Regions from separate parts of the Mesorhizobium sp. M0698 genome, predicted to be linked through region 1. Evidence: predicted binding sites of a transcription regulator. Region 1 holds the regulator's gene; each other region holds the start of a gene.
The links. Region 1 encodes PhoB, which activates phosphate uptake and scavenging genes when phosphate is short. Its sites were predicted from a motif close to TGTCATNNANCTGTCAT; they were not measured.
Positions count from the first base shown of each region.

Region 1 (9,799 bases):
GGCGAAATTATTGTCGATGTCGAGCGCGTTGAAGAAAGCCTTGAACTCGCCCTGCGAGATACCGCCATTGCGTGCGTCGAACAGCGCCCGGGTCGAACGCAGCAGCGACAGGTCCAGGTCGATGCGGCTTTCGATCCGGTTAAGCGCGTCGTCTGCCGTCGCCTCGAATTTAATGCGGGCCGCCTCCTGGGTGGCAAAATAGGCAAAACCCGCCATCGTCAGGCTGATCAGCGCGACGGCGATAAAAGCGACGGTCGGAAAAAGCTTCTTCAATTGCTGATACGTCCCGTGGACGGTTCGGCATCTTTATGGGCAAGTCCCGACGCCAACACAATGGCGAGGCGAAAGCATGGTGACGGCTGGCACATTTTGGCGGCTTGTGATTAGCCGGCTAATTCTCGTTCATGCGGCGATCTTCAGCGCGCCCGGCCCCGGAATGGCGCCGGGTGGGCACTTGCCGAGGATGATCATGCCGAGCACCTCGTCCTGGGTGACGTCGGTTGTGCGCGCCGTTCCGACAACCCGACCGTTCTTCATGACGCAGACACGGTCGGCAAGCTCGAACACGTCGTGAATATCATGGCTGATCAGGAAGATGCCGATGCCGTCGGCCTTGAGCTGCCTGACCAGTTCGCCGACCTGCGCCGTCTCTTGCGGCCCGAGTGCCGCCGTCGGCTCGTCCATGATCAGGATGCGAGCATTGAACAGGATGGCGCGGGCGATCGCCACCGACTGCCGCTGGCCGCCCGAAAGCTTTACCACCGGCTCCTTGAAGCGTTGGAAACGCGGATTGAGCCTGCCCATCACCTTGCGCGCCTCGGCCTCCATGGCGACGTCGTCGAGCGTACCCCAGCCGGTCATCAGCTCGCGGCCGAGAAACAGGTTGGCGGCCGCATCGACATTGTCGGCCAGCGCCAGCGTCTGGTAGATCGTCTCGATGCCGTACTTCTTGGCGTCGCGGGGATTGGAGATCGAAGCCTCCTCGCCGTTGACGAAAATCTGGCCCGCATCGCACTTGTAGGCGCCGGACAGGATTTTTATCAACGTCGATTTGCCGGCACCGTTGTGACCGAGCAAAGCCATCACCTCGCCCGGGAAAAGGTCGACAGAGGCATCGTCGACGGCGCGAATGCCGCCGAAAGCGATGGAGATGTTGCGCATGTCGATCAGCGGCGTGGGAGCGGTTTTGTCTGCCATGCTCGTCCTTCCTCCCTATAGATCCTGCTTGAGCATCAAGTTGTACGAAAACCGGTTTCCACCTTGCGGGATCATGCTCAGACCCGTTTGCGATAGACGGTATCGAGCCACACCGCGACCACCAGCACGGCTCCGACAACGATGCTCTGCAGCGGCGAATCGATGCCGAGCAGCACCATACCGGACTGCAGCGACTGCATCAAAAGCGCGCCGAGCATGGCGCCGAGCACTGTGCCGGAGCCGCCGGCGAGCGACGTGCCGCCGATCACCGCCGCCGCGATGACCAGGAGCTCGTCCAGCGTGCCCAGCGCATTGGTCGACGAGTTCTGCCTGGCTGACGAGATCGCTGCGGCGATCGTCGCCAGCACGCCCATGATCATGAACACCTTCATGGTCACCCAGCGCGTGTTGATACCGGCAAGGTTGGCTGCTTCCGGATTGCCGCCGATGGCGAAGACATAGCGGCCGAAACGGGTACGCTTGGCGATGAAGGTCATGATCAGCCCTACGGCTACAGCCATCAGCACGGGTATGGCGATGCCATGGGCGATGAACAGCCCGCCTTCGGGAACGGTTATATTGTTGGCCGCCGCATATCTGTTCACGATGCCGACCGGCCAAGGATAGGAATTGGCAAGCCATATGGCGCCCATGATGACAAGGCAAGTGACGGCCCCGAGGAACGTCTCGGCCCAGATCGGGCGTAACGGGAAGCGGAACCGCTTGCGCTGCACCCGCCCGTTGAGCAGCATGAACACAACCGCCAGGCACGCGACAATTCCGACGATCCAGCTCCATCGCGCACCGATCGAACCCGTCGGTCCGCCGCCCATCAGCTGGAAAGTGGCATCCAGCGGCGCAATCGTCTGCCCACTGGCGACCCACCATGCGGCACCCCGCCAGACCAGAAGGCCGCCCAGCGTCACGATGAAGGCCGGCACCTCGAGATAAGCGATGATGTATCCCTGGAACGCTCCGATCAGAAGGCCAAGCGCGAGGCCGATGGCCAGCGCCAGGATCCAGATCCAGGGGTTGCCTAATTGCAGACCGACCATTCGCACCAGGAAATGCACCTGCGCAAAACCCATGACCACGCCGATCAGGCCTTCGGCGGAGCCGACCGACAGGTCGATATTGCGCATGACGATAACCAGCACCATTCCGGCGGCCATTATGGCCACGGCCGAAGTCTGCACCGACAGGTTCCAGAGATTGCGTGGCGTCAGGAAGGTCCGGCTGTCGAAGTCGAACGGATTGACGCCGAGCCGTACGCTAGAAATGACATGCAGGCCGACCCAGATGACCAGCAGCGCGCCGACCATGCCGAGCATGCGCGTGTCGAGTTCGGTTGCCTTGAGAAATCGGGCAACAATGCCGAGTTCGGATTCCCGTGCCCGGTCTGTCGTGCTGTCGACCGGCGTGTTGGACGTCGTGTCGGTCATGATGTTTCTCCCGCCGGGTTGCCGTCTGCCGCGGATGCCGGAAGCAGCCTAGAAGTTATCCGCCGGAAGCGGAAAAACAACTCTTGTTGGAAAAACGCCGCGGCGAGCGGCCGCGGCGTTCGGACTTTTCGGAAACGTCGGCTCAGTTGCAGACTGCAACAGTGCCAGCCGTCACCCCGGCGCAGACCTCTTCTTTCTTGATCCAGCCGGCGTCGATGACGACGTTGAGGTTGTCCTTGGTGATGGCGACCGGGGTCAGGAACAGCGACTTGACGGTATTGCCGCCGGGCGTGGTGAAATCCTTCACGCCGGCAATGTCGGTCATCTGCTTGCCGTCGGCCAGTTGCGAGGCGATCTCGGCGGCATTCTTGCCGAGCTCGCGCGCATCCTTCCACACCGACACGGTCTGTGTGCCGAGCGCGATGCGGTTCAGCGCGGCGTGGTCGCCGTCCTGGCCCGAAACCGGAACCGATCCGGCCAGCCCTTGCGCCGTCAGCGCGGCGACGACGCCGCCGGCAGTGCCGTCATTAGCGGCGACCACGGCATCGACCTTGTTGTCGTTGGCGGTCAGGAACTGTTCCATGTTCTTCTGAGCGTTGGCCGGCAGCCAGCCGTCCGTATAGGCCTCGCCGACATTCTTGATCTTGCCGCCGTCAATGGCCTCCTTCAGCACCTCCATCGAACCGGCAAACAGGAAATCGGCATTCGGATCGGAACCCGAACCCTTGATGAAGACGTAGTTGCCTTCCGGCTTCACCTTGAAGACTTCGCGGGCCTGCATGCGGCCGACTTCCTTGTTGTCGAAGGTCAGATAGAACACGTCCTTGTTCTCGATCAGCCGGTCATAGCCGACGACCGGGATGCCTTCGTCCAGTGCCTTCTGCACGGCCGGCCCGATGGCCGAGGCGTCCTGCGCCAGGATGATCAGTGCGCTGGCGCCCTGCGAGATCAGGCTCTCGACGTCGGTGAGCTGCTTGCCGGGGTTGGACTGTGCGTCGGCGGAAATATACTTGTCGCCTGCGGCCTCAATGGCCGCCTTCATTGCGGCCTCGTCGGTCTTCCAGCGCTCTTCCTGGAAGTTCGACCAGGAAACGCCGATGACCTTGTCTTTAGCCTGCGCCACCGACGCCAGCGCCAGCGTCATGGCGACACCCGCCAGAATGGCGGTCGTGAATTTCTTCATCATATCCTCCCTGCGCCGCGTACGGCGTGACCAATTGGCTCAAAGACCAGCTTAGAAGCTCTAATTTTTTCGAGCCTCGAAAAAATACTGGCCCGATCTCCGGCTGCTGTCAACATCGATTCTGATGGATTTTGATGACTCTGCGAGTTTTTTCGAGCGTCGGAATAAACGATGACAGCGCCACCTGCATCTGACACTATTTGCCTGCGTCCGACACTATTTGTCGGACATTACCGACGGCTTCCGGTTCATGAGCGGCCGCGGCAACCGGGAGGAAAGCAAAACAATGTCGGTCGGAATCCGCCATGACGATTTGCGCCGGCGCAACCGGGCGATGGTGATCTCGGCGGTGCGCCGGGCCGGCCAGCCATCGCGTACTGAGATCGCAGCTACTACCGGCCTCAGTCATTCGACCATATCGGCGATCTCTTCCGACCTGATACGGGAAGGCATCCTCGCCGAGAGCAAGGCAAGTGAGCCCGTTTCGTTGAAACGCGGTCGTCCGCAGGTCGGCCTCGCCCTCAACCCGGAAGCGGCGGCGGTGCTGACCGTGGTGTTGTCGCTGAATTTCCTGTCGGCCGCCATTATCGACTATACGGGACAGGTGGTCGCCGAGGAACAGCGCCGGCTGGACACGCTGACCATGCCGCGCGACGAGCTGATCCGTGAATGCATGGCCATCGTCCGGCGCCGGCTGCAGGATCCAGACCTTGACGTCCGCAGTGTCGCCCGCATCGCCCTGGCGATTCAGGGCATTACCGACTCCCCTGCACGCGCCATGCTGTGGTCGCCGATCACGCCGCAGACCGACATCGCCTTTGCCGACATGCTGGAGGACGAATTCGGCATCCCGGCAACGGTGGAGAACGACTGCAACATGATGGCGGTGGCTTTGCGCTGGCGCAATCCGGATCGCTATCGCGACGACTTCATCGCCATCCTGCTTTCGCATGGCATCGGCATGGGGCTGGTGCTGAAGGGCGAACTGTTCACCGGGACGCATTCCTCGGGTGGCGAATTTGGCCACATGATCCATCGTCCGGGCGGCGCGCTCTGCCGTTGCGGGCGGCGCGGCTGCATCGAGGCCTATGCCGGCAACTACGCCATCTGGCGCAACGCCAGGCAGATGAGCGAAGAAAGCGAACCGATCGCCGACGTCAGCGACGCCGACATGCGAGCACTGGCGGCCCGGGCGCGCGAGAAAGATGGGCCGGAACGCGAGGCCTACCGCAAGGCCGGCGAAGCGCTGGGTTTCGGTCTCGGCTCGCTGTTCGCGCTGATCGATCCGGCACCGGTCGCGATGGTCGGCGCCAGTGCCGCCGCCTTCGATCTGATCGAGCCGGCCTTGCGGAAGGCAATCGCCCAGACCGCCGGCGGCCAGCATTCGGGCTCGATCTCCTTCGATACAGAGCCGAACGAATTGCCGCTGATCCGCGAAGGCTGCGCGATGCGGGCGCTAAGCTTCGTCGACCAGGAGATTTTCGCGCCGGGCGCGCAAATGAGGCCCAGCGTCAGAAAGAACGTAGCCTGACCAGGCGGGTCAATCTTCCCTGATCGCATAGCCGGCACCGCGGATGGTGCGGATGACATCCGGCATCCGGCCGTTGTTGACGGCTTTGCGCAGCCGCCCGACATGCACGTCGACGGTGCGTTCGTCGATGTAGATTGTCTCGCCCCAGACATTATCGAGTAACTGGCTGCGCGAGAAGACACGGCCCGGATGCCGCATCATGAACTCGAGCAGCCGGAATTCGGTCGGCCCGAGCCTGATTTCGCTCTTCTTGCGATAGACCCTGTGCGATTCGCGATCGAGCACGATGTCGCCGACCTTCAGCACGCTGGACAGCACTTCCGGCTTGGCGCGCCGCAGCAGCGCCTTGACCCTGGCCATGAATTCCGGTGTCGAAAACGGTTTGACCAGATAGTCGTCGGCGCCGGTCGAAAGCCCGCGCACCCGGTCGCTCTCCTCGCCGCGCGCGGTCAGCATGATGATCGGCAGCCGCTCGGTTTCGGGGCGCACCCGCAACCGACGACAGAGCTCGATGCCGGAAACCGCTGGTATCATCCAGTCGAGCACCAAAAGGTCGGGCACATTCTCCTGCAAACGGATCTCGGCTTCGTCGCCGCGTGTCACCACCTCGACCTGGTAGCCTTCGGATTCGAGATTGTAGCGGAGCAGCACACCCAATGGCTCCTCGTCCTCCACCACCATTATGCGTGGTGCGATCATCGGCTGGGCACCCCCATCATGTCACCGGTGCGGACATTGTCGTTTCGTCCTGCTTCGGACGATTGACCGGCAATTGCTCGCCGGTCAGCACATAATACGCATTTTCGGCGATGTTGGTGACATGGTCGCCGATCCGCTCCAGATTCTTGGCGCAGAACAGCAGGTGCGTGCAAGCGGTGATGTTGCGCGGATCTTCCATCATGTAGGTCAACAGCTCGCGGAACACGGACGTGTATTTGACGTCGATGCGCTCGTCGGCGGCACGCAGCTTGGCCAACGCGGCCGCATCGCCTGCAGCATATTCCTCGATGACACCCTGCACCTGGATGAGAACCAGCTGCGCCATCGCGTCGATGGAATGCGACAGGTCCCGCGGCGTGGCGCTGAGGCCGACCGCACTCACGCGCTTGGCGATATTCTTGGCAAGGTCGCCGATGCGTTCGAGGTCGCCCGCCATGCGGATCGCTCCGACCACATGGCGAAGATCGTGGGCCATCGGCTGGCGTTTGGCGATCAGGGTGATGGCGCGGTCGTCCAGTTCGCGTTGACGCGCATCCATGATGGCGTCGTCGGAAACGACGCGTTGCGCCAGCACGTTGTCGGAATTCAACAGGGCCTTGGTCGCCCCGCCGACCATCGAACCGGCGAGGTCGGCCATGTCGCGGATCAGCTTGCTGATCTGCTCGAGATCCTCGTCGAAAGAAGCGACTGTGTGTTCGCCCATGGTCCTGTCCTCATATGCATGATCGGAACGGCTCAGCCGAAGCGGCCAGTGATGTAGTCCTGCGTGCGCTTCTCGCGGGGCGACGTGAAGATCTTCTCGGTCCGGTCGAACTCGACCAGTTCACCCAGATACATGAAGGCGGTCTGGCGCGACACGCGCGCCGCCTGCTGCATGTTGTGGGTGACGATGACGATCGTATAGTCGGCTTGCAATTCGTCGATCAGTTCCTCGATCTTGGCAGTCGACAGCGGGTCGAGGGCCGAAGCCGGTTCGTCGAGCAGAATGACTTCCGGCTTCACGGCCACGGTGCGGGCGATACAGAGCCGCTGCTGCTGGCCGCCGGACAGGCTCAAGCCGCTGGCGTTGAGCTTGTCCTTGACCTCGCTCCACAGCGCGGCGCGCTTCAACGCCTGTTCGACGCGGCCGTCCATCTCGGACTTGCCGAGGTTCTCGTAGAGCCTGACGCCGAAGGCGATGTTCTCGTAGATCGACATCGGGAACGGCGTCGGCTTCTGGAACAGCATGCCGATCTTGGTCCTGAGGAGGTTGAGATCCTGCGACCGGTCGAGAATGTTCTTGCCGTCGAGCAGCACCTGGCCCTCGGCCGTCTGTTTTGGGTAGAGCTCATAGATGCGGTTGAACACACGCAGCAGCGTCGATTTCCCGCACCCCGAAGGGCCGATGAAGGCCGTGACACTGCGCTCAGGCAGTGACAGGCTGATGTCCTTCAGCGCCTTGCTCTGGCCGTAGTAGAAGTTGAGATTCTTGACCTCGATCTTCGTCTTCTCGACGACCGTTTCGGCCATCGTCATGTCTGGGGACAACATCTGTGTCATCTGTCCTCTCTGCGTCCGGTAAGGCTGCGGGCGAGGATGCTCAAGCCCAGAACCGTCAGGGTGATTATGAGTGCGCCGGTCCACGCCAGTTGCTGCCATTCCTCGTAAGGGCTGAGAGCGAACTGGAAGATGGTCACCGGCAGGCTGGCCATCGGCGCGTTGATATTGCTGCTCCAGAACTGGTTGTTGAGCGCGGTGAAGAGCAGCGGCGCCGTCTCGCCGGAAATGCGTGCTATCGCCAGCAATATGCCGGTGACGATGCCGGACAATGCGGCGCGGTAGGCGACCGAACGGATCACCACCCAGCGTGGCGCGCCGATCGCGGCACCGGCTTCACGCAACGCGTTCGGCACCAGGTTGAGCATGTCTTCAGTGGTGCGCACGACCACCGGAATGACCAGGATGGCAAGCGCAACGGCGCCGGCAATGGCCGAGAAATGTCCCATTGGCCGCACCATCAGCTCATAGACAAACAAGCCGATGATGATCGACGGCGCCGACAACAGGATGTCGTTGATGAAGCGGACGACGGTGGTGATGCGCGAAAAGCGTCCATACTCGGCCATGTAGGTTCCCGCCAGCACGCCGATCGGCGTGCCGACGACAACGGCGATGATCGTCATCAGCAGGCTGCCCGCGATGGCATTGAGCAGGCCGCCGGCCTCGCCCGGTGGTGGCGTCATCTCGGTGAAGACCGCGAGCGAAAGCCCGGCTGTGCCCTTATAGACCAGTGCGCCGAGGATGAGCGCCAGCCAGGCAAGCCCGATGCCGGCGGCGACGACGCAAAGCGCCATCATCACCGAATTCCTGGCTTTGCGGCGGCTGTGGAGCGATGAGGATGTCGACATCGGTCAGGCTCCCGTACGGGCGTCGATCCGCATCAGCATATAGCGGGCGGCGGCAAGGATCAGGAAGGTGATGACGAAGAGGATCAGGCCGAGCGAAACCAGCGAGGAGGTGTAGAGGTCGCCGTCGGCCTCGGTGAATTCATTGGCGATGGTCGCCGAGATCGTCGTGCCCGGCGCGAACAGGGAGGCACTGATGCGGTGGGCGTTGCCGATGACGAAGGTCACCGCCATGGTCTCGCCGAGCGCCCGGCCGAGGCCAAGCATGACGCCGCCCATGATGCCGATGCGGGTATAGGGAATGACCACGCGCCGGGTCACTTCCCAGGTCGTGCAACCGATGCCATAGGCCGATTCCTTCAGCACCGCCGGCACCGTATCGAAGACGTCTTTGGTGATCGAGGTGATGAAGGGCAGCACCATGATGGCAAGGATCAGCGCCGAGGTCAGAAGGCCGATGCCGTAAGGAGGGCCAGCGAAAAGGCTGGATAGTCCCGGCACGCCGTGGAAGACGTTGATGATGAAGGGCTGTATCGCCGTCTGCAGGAACGGCGCGAACACGAACAGGCCCCAGATGCCGTAGATGATCGAAGGAATGCCGGCCAACAGCTCGACCGCTATGCCGATCGGGCGCCTGAGCGGGCGCGGGCAGAGCTCGGTGAGAAAGACTGCAATGCCGATGCCGATCGGAACCGCGATCAGGATGGCGATGGCCGCCGTGACCAGGGTGCCGTAGATCGGCGCCAGTGCGCCAAATTTTTCCGTGACCGGATTCCAGCTTTCAGTCGTCAGGAAAGAAAAACCGAACGACGACAGCGCCTGCCATGAGCCGGCAAACAGCGAGATCGCGACACCGCCGAGGATGACCAGCACAAGAATTGCGGAAGCGCGGGTGAGTCCGCGGAATAGGGCATCTGTGAGCGCGAAGCGCCGCACCGTAGCTTCCCTGGCCCGGGCTGCTGCAGATGATGGCATGGCATCGGAAGCGATGGTCATTGGGTCCTCGCGATTGAAGGCAACAGGGAGGGCGCCATCGACGCCCTCCCTGGAGGAGATTACATAGCCGAGTAGAGCGGCTTGCCGTCGTCGCCGACGACTTCCTTGGCCCACATGGCCTTGACGCTCTCAACCACCTTTTCGGGCATCGGAACGTAGTCCAGCTCGCCGGCCATCTCGTCGCCCTTGTCGTATGCCCAGGCGAAGAATTTGAGCGCTTCGCCGGTGGTCGCGGCATCATCCGGCTTCTTGTAGAGCAGGATCCACGTTGCCGCCGTCATCGGCCAGGACTCGGCGCCCGGCTCGTTGGCGAGGATGACACCATAGCCCGGCTGCGAGCTCCAGT
Region 1 is NZ_JAMYPQ010000009.1:197,094-206,892, reverse strand. Features, by position in the region: gene NKI16_RS19865 (CHASE domain-containing protein) at 1-273, opposite strand, end outside; gene NKI16_RS19860 (ATP-binding cassette domain-containing protein) at 403-1,197, opposite strand; gene NKI16_RS19855 (sugar ABC transporter permease) at 1,275-2,639, opposite strand; gene xylF (D-xylose ABC transporter substrate-binding protein) at 2,782-3,822, opposite strand; gene NKI16_RS19845 (ROK family protein) at 4,109-5,353, shown strand; gene phoB (phosphate regulon transcriptional regulator PhoB) at 5,363-6,052, opposite strand; gene phoU (phosphate signaling complex protein PhoU) at 6,069-6,776, opposite strand; gene pstB (phosphate ABC transporter ATP-binding protein PstB) at 6,809-7,612, opposite strand; gene pstA (phosphate ABC transporter permease PstA) at 7,609-8,460, opposite strand; gene pstC (phosphate ABC transporter permease subunit PstC) at 8,464-9,453, opposite strand; gene pstS (phosphate ABC transporter substrate-binding protein PstS) at 9,513-9,799, opposite strand, start outside.

Region 2 (9,799 bases), on a different contig from region 1:
CCCCATTTGACCGACGCTGATGGTCAGGCAAACTTGTCTGCTTTCCACCGCGATCGGCAGCCATTCATATCCATATTGATCTGCGCCCTTGGGGGAGTAGCTCCGAAGATTGCTGTCAATCGCGACATACAGGTAGTTACGCAATTGGATCAGGCTTGCCCTCTTCAGGTATGGCAACAGGTCGGTTCGGCCCACGACAGGGTCAAGAAAGTTGCCGAGGGGCTGATGAACGGACAGAGTTCGATCGACAGCGCCAGGACAGAGATTAACGTCCGCAAAAAACGTGTTCATCGAAATCGATCTTTGAAATTTGATCATTTCGTCGCTTATTCTAAATACAAAGTAATTTATCTTTTGCCCACTTTTAGGTTTTAAAAAACCTTTGAGCAGATTGAATGGTGTTTTGCCGTCTGCGCCTTTTGGATAACTCTTCTCAAACTCAAACGCGCCTTTTGCAGCAACGGAAACCTTGGAAACCGTCTGAGCTCTGGCCGCGTCGACAATCAACAATGACAGGACGGAAAGCAGCAGCGGCAGGATTTGACTGGATTTCACGATCTTCTCCCAAGCGTGGAGCTTGCAGCGAATTGCCACATGCAATTGGCGTCGTGCCTGAAACTACTTCACAGAAACGCTTGGCCCGCCCTCGACTGCCAGCACCAGCCGGCGATTGGTGACCCTTGCCAGCTGTGCCAGCCGGCCGGCCGGCCGCTCGCCGTAAAGATCGGCCAGCGCTGCCGGCAGCACCAGCGCCAGCACGCCATTGCCGCGGTTTTCCCATTTCAGCCGTGGCATGACGCCCGGCATTGCCGCGGTCAGCAAATAGACGACGCGCAGCAGCGCGGCCAGCACGCGGGCGCGCTCGAGATAGCGCGGTGTCGCCAGTCCGCGGATTTCCGGAGCGGCTTCATTGAACACGCCCTCGTGGCGAAACAGGCTGACAAGCGCCAGGAAGGCGCGGCCGGGATGATCGACGCCGATGAACGAGGCGTGGGCGATGATGTTGAGCGATTGCTTGCCGCGATATTCGGGATGGGCACGCCAGCCGATATCGGCGAGCAGGCAGGCGGCGTGGCGGTAGCGCGCCTCATCCCTGGTCTCGTCGATGCCGAAGGCGGCGAACGCCTTGCCGGTCCACTCGACAAGCTCATGCGCGTGGTCGACCGAGCGCGAGCGCAGGCGGGCAAGCTCTTCCGCCGCCGAGATCAGCGGATCGGCCTTCTGCTCGGCCTCGTCGAGCAGCGAGTAGAGAAAGCCCTCGCGCACGCCCAGCGCCGACACGATGATCTTCGACGGCTGCATCGCCGCCATGATCTCCTGCAGCACGATGGCGCCATAGGGCAGCAGCGAACGGCGGTTCTTGGAGATGCCCTCGATGCCTTTGATCTTATCTATCTCGACCTTGGCGACCTGCCGGAGGAAGTTCGCGGCGCTTTCGATGCCGATCTCGTAATGGTGCATGACGCCGAGCGGGTAGTTGGTCATTTCCATGTGCAGTCGGGCGAGGTTTCGCCAGGTGCCGCCAACCGTGTAGAAGGCCCTGCCCTGCCCGGCTTTCAGCAATTTCGCCCGCGCCAGTTGCTCGCGCGTGATCTTTGCCGCCTGGGTCAGCGAGTTCTTCGCCATGTCCTGCAGGCGCAGGCCGCCCAACGGCAGCGTGATGCCGTCACCGATCGTCTCACCGTCGATGTCGATCAGTTCGAGGCTGCCGCCGCCAAGATCGCCGGCGATGCCGTTGGCCGGATGGAAACCGGAGATGACGCCGAGCGCCGAATAATGGGCTTCCTCGCGGCCGCTCAGCACCTGGATCTCGGTCTTGAGCACATCCTCGGCGCGGTGGATGAAGTCGGGGCCGTTGACGGCCTCGCGAGCGGCGGCGGTCGCCAGCACATATATGCGCTCGGCGCCGGCCTGGTCGGAGAGCGCGCGGAAGCGGCGGAACTCTTCCATCGAGCGCGTCACCGCCTCGGGATCGAGTTTTCCGGTCGAAACGATGCCGCGGCCGAGGCCGGCCAGCATCTTTTCGTTGAACAGCAAGGTCGGCGAACGCGCCAGCCCCTCATAGATGACAAGACGGATCGAGTTCGATCCGATATCGATGATGGACAGCGGTCGGCGGTCCTGAAGCCGGCCCTGGGACGCTGAAATCATCAGCCCGTCGCTGCGTTCTGTTTCTTGCGGCGCTTGAACTGCGCGATGCGCTTGGGCGCATGCGACTTCAACGCATCGCCCCGTCCGGACAGGCTCGGATTGGTCATGAAATATTCCTGCGCGTTGAACGGTTCCTCGCCCTCCTCCAGCACAACGCGCCGGGAGGTTCCGTCAGCCAATACGTCGAAACTTTGCTGGTTGTCCATGATGTTGCCGAGCATGATCTGGCCGAGCACCTGTTCGTGCACAGTTGGATTGGTGATCGGCACCATGGTCTCGACACGGCGGTCGAGATTGCGCGGCATCAGATCGGCCGAGGAGATGTAGACGATCGCCCCGTCCGATGGCAGGCCGTGGCCGTTGCCGAAGCAATAGATGCGGCTGTGCTCGAGGAAACGGCCGACGATCGACTTCACCCTAATGTTCTCCGATAGGCCGGGCACCTGCGGCCTCAGGCAGCAGATGCCGCGCACGACGAGATCGATCTCGACGCCGGCGCGGCTGGCATCGTAGAGCGCGTCAATGACGATCGGGTCGACCAAGGCGTTCATCTTCATCCAGATGCGGGCCGGCCTGCCCTCCAGCGCGTGGCTGATCTCATCGGAAATGTGCTTGAGGATGCGGTCGCGCAACGTGAACGGCGATATGGCCAGCCGCATCTGCTCGGCCGGCTCGGCATAGCCGGTGATGAAGTTGAACAGCTGGGCGACATCGCGCGCGATCGTCGGGGCGGTGGTGAAGAAGGACAGGTCGGTGTAGATGCGCGCGGTGACCGGGTGGTAGTTGCCGGTGCCGAGATGCACGTAATTGCGCAGCCTGCCATCCTCGCGGCGCACGACCAGCGACATTTTCGAATGGGTCTTCAGTTCGAGGAAGCCGAAGACGACCTGGACGCCGGCTCGCTCGAGGTCGCGGGCCCAGCGGATGTTGGCTTCTTCGTCGAAACGCGCCTTGAGCTCGACCAGCGCGGTCACCGACTTGCCGGCCTCGGCGGCGTCGACCAAAGCGCGTACAATCGGGCTGTCGTTGGAGGTGCGATAGAGCGTCTGCTTGATCGCTACCACTTCCGGATCGGCCATCGCCTGACGCAGGAACTGCACCACCACGTCGAAGGATTCGTAGGGGTGGTGGACGATGATGTCCTTCTCGCGGATCGCCGCAAAACAATCGCCGCCATGCTCGCGGATGCGCTCGGGAAAACGCGGGTTATAGGGCGTGAACTTCAGATCGTCGCGGGCGACGGCGACGATCTCCGAAATCTGGCTGAGCGCCAGCGGACCGGTGAGCACGCTGATCCGGCTTGCCGAGACACCAAGCTCGCCGGCGACGAAGTCGCGCAACTCGGGCGGCATCAGCCTGTCGAACTCGATCCGGATGACCGAACCGCGGCGGCGGCGCTTCAGCGCCGTCTCGAACAGGCGCACCAGATCCTCTGATTCTTCCTCGACCTCGATATCGCTATCGCGGATGATGCGGAACGTGCCGGAGCCCTTGACCTCATAGCCTGGGAACAGCTTGCCGATATAAAGACCGACCGCCTCCTCGAGCGGGATGAAGCGGACATGGCGCTTGCGATCCGGCAAACGGATGAAGCGCCTCAGCGCCACCGGCAGGCGCAGAAGCGCGCTCATTTCCTCGCCGTTCTTGCGATGGCGCAATTGCAGCGCCATCGAGAAACCGAGATTGGGAATGAACGGGAACGGATGCGCCGGATCGATCGACAACGGTGTCAGCACCGGAAATACCTGCTCCTGGAAATGGTCCTCCAGCCAGGCCTTCTCGTCCTTGCTCAGCGCCTCGCGAGTGATGCTTTCAATGCCTTCCTTGTCGAGGAGCAGCATCAGCGCCGAAAGGCTGTTCTGCTGGTCCTCCTGCAGGCGCTCGACCTCGCGTAGCAATTGTTCAAGCTGCTGCTCGGGCGTGCGTCCGTCCGGGCTCTTCAGCACGATGCCCTCGCGCACCTGGCCGGCAAGACCCGCAACGCGGACCATGAAGAACTCGTCGAGGTTGGCGGCCGATATCGACAGGAAGCGAACACGCTCGAGCAGCGGATGATTGGCGTTCAGCGACTCTTCGAGCACGCGCCGGTTGAATTGCAGCCAGGAAAACTCGCGGTTGACGAAGCGGTCGGGATTGCCGCCTTCGCGGCTCGCCGCCTCGACGGTGATGAATTCGTTCTGCACCGGCTTCAGTTCGTTCATGGTTTCCGCTCTTCCCACACCGTTCGACGACCATAGCCTTAACCGGCTTAACTTATCCTCTGACAGGCTTTTGCGACAGTTTCATTTCATCGATCTTGCAAAGAGACGGGTTATGATCCAGATGCAATCGACAAGATCAGGAGACGACGATGGCAGGCGGTTCCATTCCCCATTTCCAGAACGATGCGGGCTATCCGGCAATCGACATCGGCGTCAAGGAATTCATGTGCACCGGCGCCAATCCGCCTTTCGACCACCCCCATGTATTTCTCGATATGGGCGACGACAATGAAAAGGTCTGCCCCTATTGCTCGACGCTCTATCGCTATTCGCCGAAGCTGAAGGCGTTGGAAACGCAGCCGCCGGGCTGCCTCTATCTCGACCAGGCCGCCTGATTCTTCCGCGACAAGCCTGATGCAGGAAACGCAGTCCCGGCAGGTGGTCATCGCCGGGGCGGGCGTCGCTGGGCTGACCGCGGCACTGGCCTTCGCCGAGCGCGGCTATCGGATAAAACTGTTCGAACAGGCGCAGCACCTCGAGGCTGCCGGCGCCGGTATCCAGCTTTCGCCCAACGCGACGCGCATCCTACGGCAGCTCGGCGTACTCGATCGGCTGTTGCCGACGGCGGTGCGGCCGGAGGCGGTCGTGCTCAAGGATGCCGCCACGCTGCGCAAGCTGGCGCGCGTACCGCTTGGCCAGGCGGCCGAAACGCGCTGGGGAGCGCCCTATCTCGTTGCCCACCGCGCGGATCTGCAGTCAGCGCTGATGCAGCGAGTTTCGGAGCAGCCCGGTATCGATCTGATCGCCGGCGCGCGGGTGACCGACATCGCAGCCGGATCGAAAGGTGTTACCGTCACTGCATCGGCTGATGGCGCCACGGTCGAGGCTGGCTGTCTGCTGATCGGCGCCGATGGCGTCTGGTCGTCGGTGCGAGAAACGCTTGCCCGCAACGCAGCCGATTTCCGGAGAAGCCGGTTTTCGGGCGAGCTTGCCTGGCGCGCCACGGTGGCCGCCGACAGCCCCGCCGGACAAACCTTTGCAGCGATCGGTGCGCCCGATTGCGTTACTGCATTCCTCTATCCCGGCTTCCATATGGTCGCCTATCCGGTCAGTCGTGGCACTGCCTTCAACCTCGCCGCCTTCACTGGGGGCGAGCGCATCGCCGAGGGCTGGTCGGGGCATGCCAACCCCGCCAGCCTCGCCAGCGCCATGCGCGGTACCGCGCCGGCGCTGGTCCGTCTGGCGAGCGAGGCGGCGCCGTGGATGGCATGGCCGATCCACACCGTCGAGCAGCGGCGATGGACGACGCCGGAAGGCATCGCGCTGATCGGCGATGCGGCGCACGCGATGACGCCGTTTGCCGCACAGGGCGCGGCGATGGCGATCGAGGACGCGGCGACGCTTGCCGGCTTCGTTGCGGCCTCCACAGCCGATCTTGAGGGGGCGCTTGCCGCCTGGGAACAGGCGCGGCGGCCGCGCGTCGCCCAGGTCGCCCGCCGCGGCGCCATCAACCGCCTCGCCTGGCATGCGGCCGGGCCGGTGGCGATGGCCCGCAACCTGTTCCTGGCGATGCGCTCGCCCGAAAAGCTCGCCGCCGATCTCGACTGGCTCTATGGTTGGTGGGCGTAGGACGCTCGGCGGTCCTAAGTCGCCTTGTCAATTGTAAAGCCGCATCGACAGGCCGAGCGAGGCCGGCAGCGGATTCCACCAGCCGGTGCGCAGCCCGGCCGTGCGCAATGCCGCCGCCGTCCAGGTGTTGCAGCCGATCAGCGCGTTGAAATGACCATTGGCTTCGAAGAACCGATCGAAGCGGGAATAGGCCGCACTCTCGATCGGGATGGCCCCGTTCGGCCCCTGCCGGAAGCTTGCCGCAATGTAATCGAGCAGCGCCGTAAACCGCTCCTCGCCGATGTCGAAGCCGGCGACGTCGCGATGCGGCTCGGCGATGTCGACGGAAATGTCGACATGCATTGCCGAGGCATCGACCGTCAGCGCCTTCATCACCGGCACCGCCTTCAGCTCCGACCAGGTCGGCGTCTCCAGATAGAAGGCGCGGCCGCCCCAGCCGAAGACGATGTAGCGGACCTCCGCCACGTCTGCTGGAATGCCGGCATCGACCAGGAAATGGAAGCGCCGGCGCACATCGTCGTCGACCGGGATGGCGATGTCGGTGTGGATCGGATTTTGCAGCACCAGGATACGGTGGCTTGTGCCGATCGGATCGGCAACGGCCGCCGGCCAGAGCGGGCGCGGCAGCAGCGTGCCCAGCGCCACCGCAAGGACTGCTGCAACGACCAGCAGGCCAAGAAAACGGGCAAGCTTCTTCATGGGAAAGGCATAGAACAAGCCATGCTCAAGGTGAAGCCCCTCCGAAAGGTGCACAGCTGACTTAGAGCTTGACGCGTATCCTCCCCGGGAGGATATGCTGAAGGCATGTCAGATCATCTCCACGCTTCGCATCCTTCCATCGTAAAGCGCCTGAAGCGCGCGCAAGGCCACCTTGCGGCGGTGCTGGCGATGATCGAGGCGCATCGCCCTTGCGTTGACCTGGCGCAGCAGCTTCATGCCGTCGAAAGGGCCATCAGCAGCGCCAAGCGCGAGCTGATCAACGATCACATCGAGCATTGCCTGACGGACAGCGTCGAAACCGGCGGCAACTCGCTGGCGGAACTCAAGCAGCTGGCGAAATATCTATGAATTCCATCGTAGCCCCCATTCTGGAATGGCTCGGGCTCGGCTCGCACGCCGCACATCATCACGGCGGTCACGGTCCGCACGGTCACAGCCATGGCGTCATCGACGCGACAATTGCCACCACCGACCGGGGCATCTGGGCAATCAAATGGTCGTTCGTGATCCTGGCCATCACCGCGGCATTGCAGATGGTCGTGGTTGCGTTGTCGGGGAGCGTGGCATTGCTGGCCGATACGATCCATAACATCGGCGATGCGACCACGGCGATCCCGCTATGGATTGCGTTCGTGCTGGCGCGGCGCAAGCCGTCGCGGATCTTCACCTATGGCTTGGGCCGGGTCGAGGATCTGGCCGGCATCATCATCGTGCTCATCATCCTGTTCAGCGCTGTAGTCGCTGCCTACCAAGCCATCGACAGGCTGATCAATCCACAAGTGGTGACACACCTGGGCTGGCTGACTGCGGCGGGTATTGTCGGCTTCCTCGGCAACGAGGCGGTTGCCGTGTTCCGTATCCGCGTCGGTCGCGAAATCAACAGCGCGGCACTGATTGCCGACGGCTACCACGCCCGCACAGATGGACTTACCAGCCTTGCCGTGGTCATCGGAGCCATCGGCGTTTGGTTCGGCTTTTCCTTGGCCGATCCGATCGTCGGTCTGCTGATCACGATTGCGATCTTCGGTATCGTCTGGCAATCGGCCCGCTCGGTGCTGACCCGCATGCTGGATGGAATCGAACCCGGTGTGATGGACGAAATCCGACATGCCGCCGAGCATGTTCCGGGCGCGCGCATTGTCGATGCCAAGGCGCGCTGGATCGGTCATAGATTGCACGCCGACATCGCAATTGCCGCGGACGGAACCCTGCCGCTGTCGGCGGCGAACAAGATCGCCGCAGCGCTGAAGGACGAACTATCCCAGCATATGCCGGCCCTGGCTGAGGCGAATGTGCGGTTTTCAACGGAACGTGGAGAGAACGACCATCCTCACGAGCACACGCATGACCACGGCCACATGCACTGACGCTCGCCGATTTTCTGCTAGTCTCGTCCGATGTTCCAGACGCTCGTCGAATTTCAGCGCACGATCTATCTGACGCTCGGCGAACAGATCAAGCTGCTTGCGGCCGGAGGCAATTGGCTGGCGTTCGTGGCCTTCCTGCCGATGGGCGTCGTGTTCGGGGCTGCCCATGCGCTGACGCCGGGGCACAGCAAGGCCGTCCTGGCGACTTATCTTGCCGGTTCGGATGCGAAGGTCTCGCGTGGTCTGCTCGTATCTATCACGCTATCGTTCACGCATGTGACGATTGCCGTTCTGATTGCGGCTCTCTCGCTGCCACTGGTCTCAATAGCATTGGGCAGCGTCGGCCGCGCTCCGCTTCTGGAGCACATCAGTCGCGGGCTGCTCGGCCTCATTGGCGTCTGGATGCTCTGGCGCGCTTTGAGCCACAGCCATCACCACAGGCACGAGGGCGAGGCTGTCGGCGTCATGGCAGGCCTGATCCCATGTCCGCTTACGCTTTTCGCGATGACTTTCGCGATGTCCAGGGGTGTTCCGGCAGCGGGCGTCCTGTTTGCCATCACCATGATGGTCGGCGTGGCGCTGACGCTGTCCTGCGTCGCCATGTTGTCGATCGTGTTTCGGGAACGGCTTGTACAGTTTTTCGCGCGCCAGCCACGGCTGTTCGAAACCATCTCCCGGGCCATCGAGGGCGCCGCCGGTCTCGCCCTTGCCGGCGTCGCTGTCTGGCAGATCACCTCAGCTTGAGAGAAAATTTGGCCCCAGCCACTGCATGGCGTCCGGGCCGGTGCACCGGCTGGAACGAGCCTAGGCGACGCCGGGCGCACGGTCAGCGCTCGTCGAATACGCGCGAAGCCAGCAAGACAGAGAGCCCGGTCCGCCGGTCTTGTCCCGAACCGGCGTACAGGATCAGTGCAGGATCTGCGACAGGAACAGCTTCGTGCGCTCATGGCGCGGGTGGTCGAAGAACTCGGCCGGCGTGTTCTGCTCGACGATCTGACCCTGATCCATAAAGATCACCCGGTTGGCGACTTTGCGCGCAAAGCCCATTTCGTGGGTGACGCAGAGCATGGTCATGCCTTCCTCGGCCAGCCCGACCATCGTCTCTAGCACTTCCTTGATCATTTCCGGGTCGAGAGCCGAGGTCGGCTCATCGAACAGCATGATACGCGGGTTCATGCACAGCGAGCGGGCGATCGCCACGCGCTGTTGCTGGCCGCCGGAAAGCTGGCCGGGATATTTGTTGGCCTGTTCCGGGATCTTGACGCGCTTGAGGAAATGCATGGCGATTTCCTCGGCCTGTTTCCGCGGCATCTTGCGCACCCAGATCGGCGCCAGCGTGCAATTTTCCAGAATGGTCAGATGCGGGAACAGGTTGAAGTGCTGGAACACCATGCCGACCTCGCGGCGCACCTCGTCGATCTTCTTCAGATCGTTGGTCAGTTCCTTGCCGTCGACTATAATCTTGCCCTTCTGGTGTTCCTCCAGTCGGTTGATGCAGCGGATCATCGTCGATTTGCCGGAGCCCGACGGGCCGCAGATGACGATGCGCTCGCCGCGCATCACCTTTAGATTGATGTCCTTCAGCACATGGAATTCGCCGTACCATTTGTGCATGGCGATGATGTCGATGGCGACATCGGTGGTGGAAATATGCATCTTGGCGGCATTGACCTTGATCTCTTCCGCGCTGACGGCGTTTTCTATGGCCATGACAAGGTCCCCTTTTTTAGC
Region 2 is NZ_JAMYPQ010000005.1:18,784-28,582, forward strand. Features, by position in the region: gene NKI16_RS13055 (hypothetical protein) at 1-555, opposite strand, end outside; gene ppx (exopolyphosphatase) at 619-2,151, opposite strand; gene NKI16_RS13065 (RNA degradosome polyphosphate kinase) at 2,151-4,352, opposite strand; gene NKI16_RS13070 (zinc-finger domain-containing protein) at 4,502-4,747, shown strand; gene NKI16_RS13075 (FAD-dependent monooxygenase) at 4,767-5,981, shown strand; gene NKI16_RS13080 (TIGR02117 family protein) at 6,009-6,680, opposite strand; gene NKI16_RS13085 (metal-sensing transcriptional repressor) at 6,786-7,049, shown strand; gene NKI16_RS13090 (cation diffusion facilitator family transporter) at 7,046-8,068, shown strand; gene NKI16_RS13095 (HoxN/HupN/NixA family nickel/cobalt transporter) at 8,099-8,812, shown strand; gene NKI16_RS13100 (amino acid ABC transporter ATP-binding protein) at 8,975-9,724, opposite strand; gene NKI16_RS13105 (amino acid ABC transporter permease) at 9,795-9,799, opposite strand, start outside.
Region 2: a site for PhoB is predicted at 4,425-4,441, ahead of NKI16_RS13065 (RNA degradosome polyphosphate kinase). Genes of this name have one in related genera too.

Region 3 (9,799 bases), on a different contig from region 1:
CGAGATCGGCACCGTGCTGCCGGGCGGCGCCGTCGCCGCCGCAGTGATCGAGCCGGGCCACAAAGTGGCGATCAAGCCGATTGCGGCCGGCGAGGCCGTGGTCAAATACGCCCAGGCGATCGGCCGCGCCACGCAAGACATCGCGCCCGGCGAGCATGTCCATTCGCACAATCTGGTCTTCGAAAGCGGGCGTTTGCCGGTGGTGCCGCCGAGCGAGGCAGTGCATGCGACTGAGGCCGACCGCGCCCGCACCTTCATGGGCTACCGCCGCGCCGACGGCCGCGCCGGCACGCGCAACTTCATCGGCATTCTCGCCAGCGTCAATTGCTCGGCCACCGTCTGCCACGCCATCGCTGACGCGGCGAACCGCACGCTTCTGCCGCAATATCCCGGCATCGACGGCTTCGTCCCGATCGTCCACGGCCAGGGCTGCGGCATGAGCGCCACCGGCGACGGCATGATGGTGCTGCATCGCACGCTGGCCGGCTACGCCCGTCATCCGAATTTTGGTGGTGTGCTGATGGTCGGGCTCGGCTGCGAGGTCAACCAGCTCACCCTCTACGGCCAGAAGGGCGTTGCCGCGGGAAAACGTCATTTCAACATCCAGGAAGCCGGCGGCTCGCGCAAATCGGTCGAGAAGGCGTTGGTCGTGCTGGCCGAGATCGCCGAGGAGGTCGGCAAGCTTCAGCGTGAGCCGATCCCGGTCAGCGAGATCGTCGTCGGCCTGCAATGCGGCGGCTCCGACGGTATGTCCGGCATTACCGCCAATCCGGCGCTGGGTGCCGCGGTCGACATTTTGGCCGGCGTCGGCGGTGTCGGCATCCTCTCCGAGACGACGGAGATCTACGGCGCCGAGCACCTGCTCGCCTATCGCGCCGCCACCCCCGAGATCGCCGCCAAGCTCGACGGTTACGTGAAATGGTGGGAAGACCATGTCGCCAAACATGGCGCTTCCATCGACAACAACCCCTCGCCGGGCAACAAGCGCGGCGGCCTGACCACCATCCTGGAAAAGTCGCTCGGCGCGGTCGCCAAGGGCGGCCAGACGCCGCTCAACGGCGTCTTCGGCTATGCCGAAAAGGTCATCGGGCACGGGCTGGTGTTCATGGACACGCCCGGCTACGACCCGGTCTCGGCCACCGGCCAGGTGGCGGGCGGCGCCAACGTCATCGTCTTCACCACAGGCCGCGGCTCCTGCTTCGGCTGCCGGCCGACGCCGTCGATTAAGGTCGCCAGCAACTCGACCATGTATCACACGATGGAAGAGGACATGGACGTGAATTGCGGCGTCATCGCCTCGGGCGAAAAGACCATCGCCGGCATGGGCCGCGAGATCTTCGAACTGATCGTCGAGACGGCTTCGGGCCGCAAGACCAAGAGCGAAGAGTTCGGCTACGGCGACAACGAGTTCGTGCCTTGGCATCTCGGAGCGACGCTCTAAGCCGGACATGCGCAATAGTCGCGAACACCGGACGTGATCGCCAGGCGTCACAGTTCCAACGCTCCCGAAAAAGAATGAACATTCCATATTGACTGGATGATGGAATTAATATTCCATGCGACGTATTGGAGGAGATTGGCAGCGGAGTTCCGAGGGAGCAAGCTTTCCCGCCCAGCCATTCGAGCGGCCATCAAACATCGCTTGCGCCGACCGAGGTGATGCACTATCAAAATGCGGTAAATGTTTTTTATTGATAAAGTTCCGTTTGGGCCGCGCCATCCGAATGGAGCTTCCGTAACATTCACCGGGCGACTTAGGGAGGACTCCTAATGAAATTCGTGACCAGCATTCTCAATCGCCGCGCCTTCGTGGCACTCGCAGCCGCCTCGATGCTTGCCGGCGTGATGCATTCGGCGCCGGCATCCGCGGCCGACGCGACCATTCCGATCATCGTCAAGGACACCACGTCCTTCTACTGGCAGATCGTTCTGGCCGGCGCCCGCAAGGCCGGCAAGGATCTCGGCGTCAACGTGCCGGAGCTCGGCGCCCAGGCCGAGACCGACGTCAACGGCCAGATCTCGATCCTCGAAAATGCCGTCGCCGGCAACCCGGCGGCCGTCGTCATTGCGCCGACCGAAGCCAAGGCGCTCGGCAAGCCGATCGACGAGGCCGCCACCAAGGTCAAGATCATCGGCATCGACTCCGGCGCCGACTCCAAGGCCTTCACCTCGTTCCTGACCACCGACAACATCCAGGGCGGCCGCGTCGCCGCTGACGGCCTTGCCGCAGCCATCGGCGAAGCCAATGGCGGCAAGGTCGAGGGCGACGTCGCCCTGATCACCGCGCTTCCGGGTGCCGGCTCGCTCGAACAGCGCGCCCAGGGTTTCAAGGAACAGCTCGCCGCCAAATATCCCGGCCTCAAGCTGGTCGCCGACAAATACGCCGACGGCCAGGCCACCACCGGCCTCAACATCGCCACCGACCTGATCACCGCCAACCCCAACCTCAAGGGCATCTTCGCCTCCAACCTGATCATGGCGCAGGGCGTCGGTCAGGCGATCGCCGAGAACAGTCTTGCCGGCAAGGTCGGGCTGGTCGGTTTCGACAGCGACGAGAAGCTGATCAAGTTCCTCAATGACGGCGTCATTTCGGCTCTCGTCGTTCAGGATCCGTACCGGATGGGCTATGACGGCATCAAGACGGCGCTCGCCGCCTCGAAGGGCGAGAAGGTCGAGGCCAATGTCGATACCGGCGCCAATTTGGTTACCAAGGCCAACATGAAGGATCCGAAGATCGACGCGCTGCTCAACCCGAAGCTCGACTGAGCATAGCCGCAAGTGAACTGTTTCCGGGGCCTTTCGCCCCGGAAACATCCCACTCGTGCCAATCGCGAGGCCAATCTTTGGGGGCCAATCTGGGAGGATTGTCATGATGTCGACGGCGCAGGAACTCCATCCGGCCCCAACGCTGGAACCGGGCAGGACCATCCTCGAACTCCGCGGGCTGGAAAAGCGCTATCCCGGCACCCATGCGCTGAAGCCGGTCGATCTCGCCTTCAAGGCCGGCGAGATCCACGCCATCGTTGGCGAGAACGGCGCCGGCAAATCCACCCTGATCAAGCTTCTTACCGGCGTCATGCCGCGCACCTCCGGCGACGTCATCTGGGAGGGCAAGCCTGCCGCATTGGCAACGCCGCATGAGGCGATGGCGCTCGGCATCAATGCCGTGCATCAGGAAGTCGTCCTGTGCCGCCATCTCACCGTCGCCGCCAACATGTTCCTCGGCGAAGAGGATTCCCGCTTCGGCATCCTGCAGCAGCGGGCGATGATCAGGCAGGCGCAGAAGATCATCGACGATCTCGGCTTCGACCTGCCGGCGCATGTCATGCTGGGTGACCTGACCATCGGCCAGCAGCAGTTGATCGCCGCCGCCCGCGCCACCGTGCGCGGCACCAAATTCCTGATCTTCGACGAGCCGACCGCCTATCTTACCCGCAAGGAGGCCGACCAGCTGTTCACGCTGATCCGCCGGCTGAAGGGCGAAGGCGTCACCATCATCTACATCAGCCATCGCATGGAAGAAGTGTTCGAGCTCGCCGACCGCGTCTCGGTGCTGCGCGACGGCACGCTGGTCGGCACCAGGAACATTGCCGAGACCAATGACGCCGAGCTGGTCAAGATGATGATCAACCGCTCGATCGAGCAGGTCTACCACAAGGAGCATTTCACCCCCGGCGCGACCATCGTCGAAACCAGGAACCTGTCCGGCAAGGGTTTCGAAAATGTCTCGATGTCCGTCCGTGCCGGCGAGATCGTCGGCCTCTATGGCCTGATCGGCGCCGGGCGCAGCGAGTTCGTCACCACGCTCTATGGCCGGCACCGCAAATCGGCCGGCCAGATCCTGTGGGAGGGCAAGGAGGTCAAGGTCAATTCCGAACATGACGCGATCAGGCTCGGCATGGCGCTGGCCCCGGAAAGCCGCCGCGACCAGGGCCTCTGCCTCAACCTGCCGGTCGGACTCAACCTCAATCTGCCGATCTACAAGCGCATCTCGAGCAATCTGCTGATCTCCCGCGCGCAGGAAAAGGCGCAAGCCGATCGCCAGATCGCCGACCTGCGCATCAAGACGCCGACGCGCGGCGCGCTGGCCTCCAGCCTGTCCGGCGGCAACCAGCAGAAGATCGTCATCGGCAAATGGCTCGCCCACGGCGCCAAGCTATTCATCTTCGATGAGCCGACTGTCGGCGTCGATGTCGGCACCAAGGCCGAGATCTACCGCCTGTTCGGCGCGCTGTTGTCCAAGGGAGCCGGCATCATCCTGATCTCGTCCTACCTGCCCGAGGTCTATGAACTCGCGGACACGCTGCACGTGTTCCGGCGCGGCAAGCTGGTGGCCACGCACGGCTTTCGTACCGCTGACCACGAGGAGATCCTCACCCAGGCGCTGGCCGAGAAACAAGAAAGACCGGGAGGACGGATATGAGCACCGAGGCGATCGCTGCCGAAAGGCCGAAACGCAACTACAACGCCCTGTTCGGGCTGACACTGCTGGCGCTGCTGGTTCTTTTATGGATCATCCTGTCGGTGGCGACGCCGAGCTTCGCCTCCGCCAACAACATCTCCAACCTGTTGCGGCAAGGGTCGATGATCGCCATCCTGGCGGTCGGCCAGACCTTCGTCATCATCACCGGCGGCATCGACCTTTCCGTCGGCGCCGTGGTCGGCTTCGCCACCGTCATCGTCGCGATGCTGATCAACGCCGGCACACCGGTTTTCCTCGCCATCCTGATCACCTTGCTGGTCGGCGTCGCCATCGGCATGTTCCATGGGTTCGGCATCGTCAAGATGGGCCTGCCGCCCTTCATCATCACCCTGGCAACGCTGACCTCGCTGCGCGGCATCGGTCTGTTGATGACCAATGGCAACTCGATCTCGATCAACAACGACGCCTTCCAGACGTTCTCGCGCAGTTCCTTCGCCGGCGTCCCCAATCTGTTCTGGATGGTGATCCTGGTCGGCATCCCAGCCTACATCTTCCTGCACCACAGCCGCTGGGGCCGCTATCTGTTCTCGGTCGGCTCCAACGCCGAGGCGTCGCGCCTGTCAGGCGTCAACGTCCAGCGCACCATCTACATGGCCTACACGCTGTCGGGCCTGTGTGCGGCCTTCGTCGGCGTGCTGCTTGCCTCGCGCATCGGCATCGGCAATCCGACGCAGGCCGAGGGCTGGGAATTGCAGGCGATCGCCTCCTCGGTGATCGGCGGCACCTCGCTGTTCGGCGCTGTCGGCTCCGTGCACGGACCGCTGCTCGGCGCCTTCATCCTTGCCACCATCAACAACGGCGCCAATCTGCTCAACGTCAACGCCTTCTGGCAGCGCATCATCACCGGCGTGCTGATCATCGTCATCGTCTATTTCGACGGGCTGCGCCGCCGCGGCAAATAGACTGCCTCCCAACAACCGCCGGCCTCGCGACAGCAGGGCCGGCGGTGCCATGAACCGACTGGATTGAAGCATGAAAGCCGTCGTCTGCCGCTCGCCCGGCGAACTTGTCCTCGAAGACCGTCCGGCGCCTGGCGCGCCCCCCGCCGGCTGGGCGCTGGTCGCCGTCAGCCATGTCGGCATCTGCGGCACCGACTATCACATCTTCGAAGGCAAGCACCCGTTCCTCGCCTATCCCCGCATCATGGGCCACGAGGTTTCCGGCACCGTGATCGAGGTTAGCGAGGACGTCGATCTCGCCGTCGGCGAAGCGGTGATCGTCAATCCCTATCTCGCCTGCGGCAAATGCATCGCCTGCCGGCAAGGCAAGCCGAATTGCTGCGTCAGGATCGAGGTGCTCGGCGTCCACCGCGACGGCGCCATGTGCGAGCAGATCCTGGTGCCGGCGCAAAATCTTTATCCGGCAAACGGCCTGTCGCTGGCCGATGCCGCCGCCGTCGAATTCCTGGCGATCGGCGCCCATGCCGTGCGGCGCTCGCTCGCTGATCCAGGTGCGCGCACACTGGTCATCGGTGCCGGCCCGATCGGGCTCGGCACGGCGCTGTTCGCCCGCATCGCCGGGCTCGACGTGACGCTGCTCGACATGAGTGCGGAGAGGCTGGGTTTCGCCGAAAGCGAACTCGGCTTCGCGACCCTCGACGGCTCGCGGGGCGCTGCTGCCGACCTGGTGCGGGAAGCAACCGGCGGCGACGGCTTCGACGTGGTTTTCGATGCCACCGGCAACACCCGGTCGGTGCAGTCGGCCTTCGCCCATGTCGCGCACGGCGGGGCGCTGGTCCTGGTTAGCGTCGTCAAGGACGACATCGCCTTTTCCGATCCCGAATTCCACAAGCGCGAGATGATGCTGATCGGCAGCCGCAACGCCCTGCGTGTCGATTTCGACCATGTCGCCGCCTCGATCCGCAACGGCGCGCTGCCGCTGGCAAAGCTGGTCACCCACCGCACCACGCTTGGCGAGACGCCGCACGACCTCGCCCGCTGGGCGCATGAGAAGTCCGGCCTGATCAAGGCCGTCATTCAAGTCGGATGATGCCAGGGCTGCCGCATCTCAGAGCGCCGACAGTTTGAGCTCGATCCGCTCGGCCGGGAAGCGCGACTCCGAAAACTGTATCGGCTGACCGTCGGGCGTGACGTTGACGGCGACCGTCACCAGCACGATGGCGCCGGGCTGCAGCTGGAGGTCCGCAAGGTCGGCGGCATCGGCATGGCGCGCCGACAGCACGGTCGATTGCCTGAGGTAGTCGTCGATGCCGAAACGTGCCAGCGATGCGGTGATCGAACCGGTTTCCGCCATGGCGGCATCGATGCCGGCAAAGCGCCTGGCATCGAACCAGCCGGCCGCGCGAGACACCGGCATTCCATCGGCTTCGCCGCGCGTTTCCAGGCGTATCACATCGGCCCCCGTCGCCAGGCCTAAGCCCTCTGCGACACGACGGTTGGCCGGCTCGATCGATGACGCGAGCAAGGTGATATGCCGCTCGGACGCCTGTCCTTGCAATCCCTCGGAAAAGCGGGTGCGGGCGCCGATCGGATAAGACAGCCGTTTGCGCGACAGCACGAAGGTGCCGCGCCCCTGCTCCGCCCTGAGCACACCCTCCTGCACCAGCGCTGCGATAGCGCTACGCACCGTGTGGCGGTTGACGCCATAGCGTCCGGCCAACGCGATCTCCGGCGGCAGCGCGGCATTCTCGGGAAAATCGCCGGCGGCGATCGAATGCAGGATCTGGTCGGCGATCTGCCGCCACAGCGCGACACCGCTGCGCCGCTCGATGCTGTTGGCTTGTCCGATCATCTCCCGCCCCAATTCCTCGCGCCGATCTTTTGGCCCGTGTCACGTGCCCGTCATGGACACGCGCTAGATAATGGATATAATTTGTATAGTTGTCTATATCAATAGACAAATGAACGCAGACGAGGAGCACCGGCCATGCGAGGACGGGAAGCGCGAGAGCAGGCCGAGCGCAAGGCCGTGATGGCGACGCTGGCGCAATCGGCCGGCGACGACATCGTCCGCCTCTGGGACGAAGCCGGCCTGCCTTGCGAAGCGGAACTTCTGCGTGGCCCCGAAACCGGCCTGGTTACGGTACGCGGCCGCATCGGCGGCGGCGGCGCGCCCTTCAATGTCGGCGAGGCGACGGTCACCCGTGCCACGGTGCGGCTTGCGTCCGGCCATGTCGGCCACTGCTACGCGCTTGGCCGCGACAAGCAGAAGGCAAGGCTGGCTGCAATCGCCGACGCGCTCTGGCAGGATCCTGCCCACCGCAACGAGGTCGAGACCAGGATCGTTGCGCCCTTGCAGGCGGCACTGGCCAAGGCGCGTGAACAGCGCCGCGCCGAGACGGCGGCGACCAAGGTCGATTTCTTCACCATGGTGCGCGGAGAAGACTGATGGATATCGCCACTCAATCCATTGAAGGCGGCTTCGCCGATCCGGTATTCAATGCCCAGACCGTATTCCATGCCGTGATGGACGCGATGGCGCGGCCGGGCAGCGTCCAGCCCTTGCCGGCCCTTGCCCACCCACCGGCGCCGCTGTCGGCCACCGCCGGCGCCGTTGCGCTGGCGCTGTGCGACAACGACACGCCGCTCTGGCTCGACCCGGCTTTGCAGGTGTCGGCGGTGAAATCCTGGCTTGGCTTCCATACCGGCGCGCCGCTGGCCAACACCCCGGCCGACGCGCATTTCGCGCTGATCGCCACGCCGGCCGAGATGATGGCGCTCGACGGGTTTTCGCAAGGCACCCAGGATTATCCCGATCGCTCCACGACGCTGATCCTCGAGGTCGGCGATCTCATCTCCGGCGCTGCGCTGGTGCTCGAAGGCCCGGGCATCGAGAAGACGGCGACGATCGCGCCGGCGCAAATGCCGCGCCATTTCGTCGAGCAATGGAAGCAGAACAACCAGCGCTTTCCCCGCGGTGTCGACATCGTCCTCGCCACCCCTGACAGCGTTGCCTGCCTGCCGCGCACGACGCGCATCAAGATGATGGAGGCGTAGCATGTATGTTGCGGTAAAGGGTGGCGAAGCGGCCATTCGCAACGCCCACAAACTGCTCGCCGACCGCCGGCGCGGCGATCGTTCGGTGCCCGCACTTCGCCTCGACCAGATCGTCGAGCAGCTGGCGCTCGGCGTCGACCGGGTGATGAGCGAAGGTTCGCTCTACGACAGGGAATTGGCGGCACTCGCCATCGTCCAGGCGCGCGGCGACATGATCGAGGCGATCTTCCTGGTTCGCGCCTATCGCACCACGCTGCCGCGTTTCGGCTACACCAGGGCGATCGACACCGGCACGATGCTGGTCGAGCGGCGGGTGTCGGCCACCTACAAGGACCTGCCCGGCGGCCAGTTGCTCGGCCCGACTTTCGACTACACCCACCGGCTGCTCGATCCCGAACTTGCCGCCGGCGGCGATGTCGCCGAGCCGGAGCAGCGTGCAGGCGAGGCGGAAGCCATGCCGCGCGTCTCGGCCATCCTCGCCCGCGAAGGCCTGATCGAGCCCGACGGCGACATGCCTGGGGATCATGTCCCCGGCGACATCACCCGCGAGCCGCTCGAATTCCCGATGGCGCGCGACATCCGCCTGCAGGCGCTGTCGCGCGGCGACGAGGGGTTTCTGCTGGCGCTCGGCTATTCCACCCAGCGCGGCTACGCGCGCAACCATCCCTTCGTCGGCGAGGTTCGCATCGGCGAGGTCGAACTGGAACTGGACGTGCCGGAACTGCCCTTTGCCGTGCCGCTCGGCAGCATCCGCGTCACCGAATGCCAGATGGTCAACCAGTTCAAGGGCTCGGCCAAGGCGCCGCCGCAATTCACCCGCGGCTACGGCCTCGTCTTCGGCCAGAGCGAGCGCAAGGCGATGGCCATGGCACTATGCGACCGCGCGCTGCGCGCCTCGGAGTTGGGCGAGGATGTCATCGCCGCAGCGCAGGACGAGGAGTTCGTCATCTCGCATTCCGACAATGTCCAGGCGACCGGCTTCGTCGAGCATCTGAAGCTGCCGCATTATGTCGACTTCCAGGCCGAACTCGACCTCGTGCGCCGCATGCGCGCCGAGCATGATGCCCGCGAAAATGCCGGCAAGGCCGAAGAAAAGAGGCAGGCAGCGGAATGACTTCAGTTAGCTCCACCACCGTGACCTCCCCCGTCTGGGGAATGGCCTCCGGATCCGCCGTAACCGCTACTGCCGCCAATGGTCTCGCCTTGCGCGCCTTCCCTCGGCTCAGGAAGAACCATTCTTCGAAGCACAAAGGCAACCACCCCGACGAACACCAGCAACAGGATTCCGAGGCGCATCCATCCGGTCGGGGTCATCGGAGCCCAGCCCCTTTTCCGTGTCTTGGAACTCAATTCGGTAGCA
Region 3 is NZ_JAMYPQ010000002.1:206,168-215,966, reverse strand. Features, by position in the region: gene NKI16_RS05655 (UxaA family hydrolase) at 1-1,441, shown strand, start outside; gene NKI16_RS05650 (ABC transporter substrate-binding protein) at 1,771-2,766, shown strand; gene NKI16_RS05645 (sugar ABC transporter ATP-binding protein) at 2,870-4,423, shown strand; gene NKI16_RS05640 (ABC transporter permease) at 4,420-5,385, shown strand; gene NKI16_RS05635 (zinc-binding alcohol dehydrogenase family protein) at 5,456-6,472, shown strand; gene phnF (phosphonate metabolism transcriptional regulator PhnF) at 6,491-7,234, opposite strand; gene phnG (phosphonate C-P lyase system protein PhnG) at 7,370-7,831, shown strand; gene phnH (phosphonate C-P lyase system protein PhnH) at 7,831-8,439, shown strand; gene NKI16_RS05615 (carbon-phosphorus lyase complex subunit) at 8,441-9,553, shown strand.
Region 3: a site for PhoB is predicted at 7,272-7,288, ahead of phnF (phosphonate metabolism transcriptional regulator PhnF). Genes of this name have one in related genera too.